One region of the Maribacter sp. Asnod2-G09 genome, then DNA from elsewhere that is predicted to be linked to it. Evidence: riboswitches for the same ligand, from Rfam matches in the RefSeq annotation. Region 1 holds a riboswitch; the other holds the start of a gene.

Region 1 (3,786 bases):
CTTTACGCTTTAAACTGATTCCGTAATACTCTACTTCAGCAAAAAGACTAAAATTAGAATCTAGGTCATACTTATAACCAAGTGCACCTACAAAACCTAAAGGAAAATGTCCGTGAAAATCTTCTTTATAATTTGTCTCAGAATACGACCCTTCCGGCACTCCAAAAGCTTCTGCTTCCGCTTCAGAAAAAACAGATTTTTGATAGATAACACCCTCGGTCTTTCCGCCTAATTTTAATAAAGCTCCAAAACGACCATAAATATTATTAGTAAACTTATATACTACAGATGCAGAAGCTCCAAAAGCACGTGCTCTAGCTACAGCATTAACTTCTGTACTTGGCAAATTAACTATCGATACATCTTGATCTGTTCCTTTTAAATACCCAATACTTAAATCTGCACCAAATGAATCGTCAAAGAAGTAGGTACCCCTTATTTGAAAATTAATACCTTCTCCATAACTACCATAAGAGTTCTCAGTGCTAGAAGCATTAATACGTTCTCCTAATTTCATGGTTGCACTACCAATTGCCAATCCAGAACTTGCAGAAACCTGCAATTGCCCATAAGATATCGTGCTAAATAAAACAGCTGCACATACAGCGATTAAGTGTTTCATAATAAATGATTTATAAGTTGAAAATTGATTTTAAACTAATTTATTAGCAAAAGTAAAACTACATCAACTACTGATTAACAGAGTTTTGACCAACAACCTTAAGAGTATCGCTAAGATTTTAATTGCATTTTTTTAATTAGTCTATCAAAGTTACTTTTTTAAGGAAATTTCCTATATCTATAGTTATTTTTTAACACTCTATTTGAAATTTATACTTGATTTTACCTTAGGTATTGCTAATTGAGCAACCCAAGAACCTCATTTCGAACTTTACTGCAATTTATTGGGAATTAATAATTTGATTTTTTGTTTAACATCAATCATTTTTCTGGGACTTTACCCCAATAAACAGTAATGTATAAATAAACAAAAGCAGTAAATACCAGGTATTACCTACCAAATCTAAATAATCGATTTTCCCTTTTGAGAAGCTTAAAATCATTAAAACCTGAGCACCATAGGGTAATAGACCTTGAAATATACAAGCAAAAATATCTAAGATTGAAGCTGTCTTTTTATTATCTAAATGATACTCGTCATTTATCGTTTTTGCTATGGGACCAGCAATAATAATGGAAACCGTATTATTTGCAATTGCCATGTTTATTGTACTTACCAAAGTAGCTATACCAAACTGTGCCGACTTCTTATTTTTAATGAGTTTTTTAATATTGACCAGTATAAATTCAATTCCGCCATTTCTCTCTACCAAGGCAGCTAGTCCACCGGTCAATAACGACAACAGAAATATTTCGGTCATATTGGTAAATCCGGTATAGGCGATTTTAGTGGACTCTATTAATGTGAAATCTCCGTAAGCGATTCCTAATGCACCTGCCGCAATTGTACCTAACAACAAGGTTACAAAGACATTGACTCCCACAATGGAAAGAATAATCACCAATACATATGGCATTATTTTTATAATTGAATAATTATAAACCGTGGCTTCAGTTACGACGGACTCCAACCCTAATCCCTGAAATACTAAAATTGAAATGGTGAACAAAGCTGCAGGCACCGCTATTTTGATATTCTGTTTAAATTTATCGCTCATTTTACATCCCAAAGACTGAGTTGCCGCAATTGTAGTATCTGAAATAACAGATAAATTATCACCGAACATACTACCACCCAACAAAGCTCCACATAGTATTGCCAAATCTGCACTACTTTCATCTCCAAAGCCTATTACAATAGGCGCCAATGCAACAATGGCACCAACTGAAGTACCTGTAGAAACCGATAAAAATCCGGCGATAATAAAAATACCCACATATATGTATTGAATAGCTATAACATCTAAACCAAGGTTTACAATAGCATTGACACTACCTGTTTCGTTTGTAATAGCGGCAAAAGCACCTGCTAACAAATAAATAAGACACATGGTCAATACTTTATTATCTCCACAGCCTTTAAGTAGCGTATTAATTTTAGAAGAAATGGTTTGCCTAAACAATATAAATGCGACCACTATACCAACTATTACCGCTATAGGAGCGGGCAGTGCATAGAAATCGTTTTGATAGATACCTACACCTAAAAACGTCAATACAAATACGAACAAGGGTATTAAAGCTGAAAATTTTGGGATAATCTTTTTAGTACTTTCCATTTCTCTTTCATCATTTTTAAAAAAGGAAATAGCTATAAATTAGAAGAATCATGTGTTAACATTTGTTCCAATTAATGGCTTATCTATTTAGCACCTTGCTTGTTATTGCAGGTTGCTATCTCCTTTTTTGAGATTCTTGATAATAATTTTAAGGCGGCAAATGTAGTCTATAAATCTTTCTACTAAATCTTAAAAAAAGTTAATTTCTGTAAATAATATCCCTACAGAATTCCTCCTACATAATTACCTTAAATTTAACTTTCATTATTGTTTCATTAACAACCTTGTGTATTTTAATGGTCGAAGTTTGGCATCATAACATTAACTAACTCAATTATTTACATATGAAGAAGCATTACCTAAAATCTATTGCTGTAATATTTTTACTATTGCTAGTATTTTCTTGTACGCCAGAAGTGGACGAATTTGGCGAAGATTTTGACCGAGACAAAATGGACTTGTTCTTTTCTCGAATTGAAGATAAAAATTTAGGAATGGGCAGTATTTCTATTTTCAAAGATGGTAAAGAAGACTATCAAACTTCTTTTGGTTTTATAGATGTCGAAAAATCTATTTTAGCAAATTCAGCTTCTAAATATAGAATAGGCTCTATTTCAAAAACATTTACTGCTACAATGATTATGCAACTTGTTGAAGAAAACAAATTAAGCTTAGATACTACACTAGACAACTACTTTCCAGAAATACCCAATGCCGCAATTATTACTATTGAGCATTTACTAAGACATAGAAGCGGGCTTTTTAATTACACAAGTGGTGAATTTGAGGCAGGGAGAAATTATGAATCTGCCACACGCTCTGAACTTATAGATTATTTTATAAGTAATGGGATCATTTTTGAACCAAATGATAAGTACGAGTATTCAAATACCAATTATGTTTTATTATCCTTTATAATCGAAGATTTAGATACCAAAACGTATGACCAATCTTTAAATGATAGAATAGCCGTTCCTTTAAATCTAATTGATACTTATAATGGTGGGGTTACCAATTCTGAAAACAATGAAGCTTTTTCATATTATCTTGAGAATGACAATTGGACATCTATCTTAGAAACACATTACACCATACTTCAAGGCACTGGTTCAATTATATCTTCTGCTAAAGGTGTAAATATCTTTTATCAAGCTTTATTCGATGGTAAGCTAATTTCTGAAGACTCATTGATTCTTATGACAACTATGGTCGATGGTTATGGATTTGGACTGAACTCTCCTGCATTTTATAATAAAAAAGGATTTGGTCATGCTGGTAGTATTGACGGGTTTGGATCATCAACCGTATACTTCCGATCAGATAATGTCACCGTTACCTATGTTAGCAATGGCATTGTAATGGTACCAAATGATGTTTTAATAGGGATATTGAGTATTTACTCTGGTCTAGATTATGATTTGCCATAATGTAGATGAGATGAACTACCGTTTTTTCACCCAAGAATCAATACCGAATGCTTCGTTTAATTCTAGTATAAGTTGCTTTCTTTTGGCTTCATTACCACAGTCAACTGGTACCCCAACAT
Region 2 (3,786 bases), on a different contig from region 1:
ACCCGTTAACGCATGGTTCACCAAAATAATTGGTGCCGTGTGCAGCTCTTTCCCAAATACCTGATACGACAATTGAATATCTTGCGAGGTACCATTTAAGGTCTTGTATTTTTTAATCTGTAATTGATGTAACATCTATTTCAAAATCAATTTGTGGCTTCGGCTTCGCTCAGCCACCTTCTTTATAAAATTCATGAATATCGATCGTTGAGCGGAGCCGAAGTGTACGTTTGCTTCGTGTTTGTGGCTTCGGCTAAGCTCAGCCTCCAAAATTAAAGACTGCCAAAAGCTTGTTCTAAATCGGCTTTTAAATCTTCAATATCTTCTAGACCAACAGATAAACGTATTAGGTCTTGACCTACACCAGCACTTTCTTGCTGTTCTGCCGTCAATTGTTGGTGTGTTGTACTTGCTGGGTGAATAATCAATGATTTGGTATCACCAATATTCGCTAACAATGAGAATAACTTAGTAGCATCAGTAACTTTTTTTGCAGCATCGAATCCACCTTTAACGCCAAAGGTAACCAATCCGCTTTGTCCTTTTGGTAAGTATTCTTTAGCCAACTCGTTGTATTTGTTACTTTTAAGTCCTGGGTAATTTACCCATTCTACTTCTGACCTACCTTCTAACCATGTAGCTAATTCTAATGCATTTGCACTGTGTTGCTTAATTCGAACTGGTAACGTCTCTAAACCTTGAATAATTTGGAATGCGTTGAACGGACTCAATGCGCCACCGAAATCGCGTAAGCCTTCTAATATTAATTTGAAGGTAAATGCTGCTGCTCCTAATGCTTCGCTATATACCAAACCGTGGTAACCGGCAGATGGCTCTGTGAACTCCGGGAATTTTCCGTTGGTCCAATCAAACGTACCTGCATCTATAATTGCTCCACCTAATGAAGTTCCTTGTCCGCCGATATATTTTGTTAATGAATGAATTACCAAGTTTGCCCCGTGTTCAATAGGATTTAATAATGACGGAGTAGCCACTGTATTATCTACAATAAATGGTACACCCGCTGCTTTTGATTCTTTTGAGATTGCTTTTAAATCCAACACATCTAACTTCGGATTCCCTAAAGACTCCACAAAAAATGCTCTTGTATTATCTTGTACTGCTTTTCCGAAATTTTCAGGATCAGAAGCATCTACGAAGGTTGTTGTAATACCTAATCTTGGAAGGGTAACATTCAATAAATTAAAAGTTCCACCATATAAACTGCTAGATGCCACTATGTGATCACCCGCTTTCAATAAAGTCAATAAACCTGTTGAGATTGCAGCCGTACCTGATGCAAAAACTACCGCTCCTACTCCGCCTTCTACTGCAGCCAACCTGTCTTGTAGAATTTGATTGGTAGGGTTGTTCAGTCTTGTATAAATGAAACCTAATTCACCTAGTGAAAATAAGTTTGCCGCATGGTCTGTATCGTTAAATACATACGATGATGTTTGGTAAATAGGCACTGCCCTTGTACCACCATTGGTAGTTGTGTCGTGACCTGCGTGTAATGCGTTTGTTGCTAATTTGTGATTACTCATGATTTTGTTGTTTTTAAAAATTGTTAATCCTAAGGATATTAAAAATTAAAAGCCAAACCTTGACCAGCATACTATGCGGGTAGGTAAAATCAAAAAGTTATAAGAAAGTAATATCGATGAAAAATCGTTTACTGTTATCCATCCCCTAAGGGTAGAATGTAGCACCTTCTTTGTATTGAACAAAGGGTTGCTAAGGTTTCAAAGGGTCTAATCCCTCCACCTTTCTTGATAACTATTCAATAAGTGTTTGAACTTTGAGTTAGCAAATATAAGGGCAGAAGATTCTAATAACCTAGTATTTTAAGAAAAATATATAATTTGAGGTTGTGTTGTTATTTTTCTGCGGGTTTCAAGGAAACGAGAAACCTCATCAGCTACGAGGTTCTCGATATACTTTTGTCCTAATAAAAAATTAGGTCAAAAGCACTCGAACTGACATTTTTTCCAACAACCAACAACCGACAACCATCAACCAACAACCATCAACCAACAACAATCAACCGACAACCAACAACCAACAGCCAACAACCAGAAACTAATCGATCATACCAGCACTCTTGTACTTATTTATATACTTCTGATCTTGCTCAGGAGAATCTTTGTAGTATTTTCTCATTTCTACTAAATCTGCTGTCAACTTTTTAACCGTAGCTGCATACGCTGGATCGTGGTACACATTGTTCATTTCCTTCGGATCATTTAATCTATCGTATAGTTCCCATTCGTCAACATCATAATAGAAATGTACTAGCTTAAATTCTTTATTTACAATTCCGTAATGGCGTTTTACCATATGTACCGACGGATATTCGTAATACTGATAATACACCGCATCTCTTGTCCACTTGTCTTTATCTCCTTTCAATAACGGAATCAGACTCTCGCCTTGCATATCACTTGGCGGCGTGATGCCTACCGCTTCTAACATGGTTTGTGCAAAATCTAAATTCTGAACCATTTCATTTTCTACAGAACCTGGTTTTACCACATTTGGCCAACGCACCAATAACGGAGTTTTAAAAGATTCATCATAAATAAATCGCTTGTCGAACCAACCGTGCTCTCCTAAATAAAATCCTTGGTCAGAGGTGTAAATAACTATCGTATTTTCTGCCAATCCGCTTTCATCCAAATAGTCTAATAGCCGACCTACATTATCATCTACCGAAGAAATACTACCCAAGTAGTCTTGCATATATCGCTGGTATTTCCATTTCATTTTCTCAGTATCGGTCATCTTTGGCCAATTGTCATAGAAGAAATCGTTGATGGAATCTAAAACCGGATCATACAACGCCTTTTGTTCTGCCGTAGCACGGTTATATGGACCATAAAAACTATTCGGAAATTCTTCTACCACAGGTAATACTTTGCCTTCCATTTTAGCTAAAGTTTCCGGTCTTATTTTGCTGTCATGACTATACATCATGTGGGTTAACAAATTCATTTCTGCAGTTTTCGCTGCAGAACCTCTATTGCTATAATCATCGAAAAGCGTTTCTGGTTCTGGGAATGTTTTCTGTGTAAACTCCTTAAATTTATCTGGTCTTGGCCACCATGGTCTATGCGGTGCTTTGTGCAAATACATCATCATAAATGGTTCGTCATCTGCAGCCTCTTCTTTTAACCAATCTAAAGATACATCTGTGATGATATCGGTAACATACCCTTGCTTGGTAATGGTATCGCCATTGGTAACAATGAAATCGGGATTGATATAATGCCCCTGACCCGGAAGTATCATAAACTCATCTACCCCTTTAGGGTTGTTACCAAAATGAAGCTTACCAAACATGGCTGTCTTATAGCCGTTCTCTTGAAATATTTGCGGAAAAGTGACTTGCGTAGTATCGAACGGAAAATAATTATCTACTTTTCCATTGATATGCGTATGCTTACCTGTCAATATTGTTGCTCGTGATGGTGCACAAATGGAGTTGGTAACACTCGCATTTGTAAACAACATTCCTTCTTTTGCCAAACGATTAATATTTGGTGTATTCAACAATTTATCATCATACGCGCTAATGGCTTGGTAGGCATGATCATCTGACATGATGAAAATGATATTAGGCTTCTTCTTTTTACTTTTTTGCGCTTCACTACTAATTGGTAACAGGAAAAGTAAAGCTGCTATGGTTAGGATTAGTTTATTCATTTTGGTTGTTGTTTGGTGAGATTGATTGGTGTTAAAAATGAAAAAATAAAATATTAGTGTCTATTTTAATTAGTATCTCAT

Evidence for each region. A riboswitch is a leader RNA that binds a small molecule or an ion and turns the genes downstream of it on or off. The one in region 1 is predicted to bind S-adenosylmethionine.
Region 2: it holds a riboswitch for S-adenosylmethionine, as region 1 does, so the genes downstream of both, ACJJVT_RS00340 (O-acetylhomoserine aminocarboxypropyltransferase/cysteine synthase family protein) here and ACJJVT_RS05440 (Na+/H+ antiporter NhaC family protein) in region 1, are expected to answer to the same signal.

What each region holds. Positions count from the first base shown of each region.
Region 1 covers NZ_JBEFOA010000003.1:343,094-346,879, forward strand. The annotation lists gene ACJJVT_RS05435 (outer membrane beta-barrel protein) at 1-622, opposite strand, end outside; gene ACJJVT_RS05440 (Na+/H+ antiporter NhaC family protein) at 939-2,240, opposite strand; SAM-I-IV-variant riboswitch at 2,292-2,388, opposite strand; gene ACJJVT_RS05445 (serine hydrolase domain-containing protein) at 2,585-3,667, shown strand; gene ACJJVT_RS05450 (SPOR domain-containing protein) at 3,683-3,786, opposite strand, start outside.
Region 2 covers NZ_JBEFOA010000002.1:78,675-82,460, reverse strand. The annotation lists gene thrA (bifunctional aspartate kinase/homoserine dehydrogenase I) at 1-135, opposite strand, end outside; gene ACJJVT_RS00340 (O-acetylhomoserine aminocarboxypropyltransferase/cysteine synthase family protein) at 273-1,547, opposite strand; SAM riboswitch class I at 1,679-1,782, opposite strand; gene ACJJVT_RS00335 (sulfatase) at 2,083-3,705, opposite strand; gene ACJJVT_RS00330 (restriction endonuclease) at 3,783-3,786, opposite strand, start outside.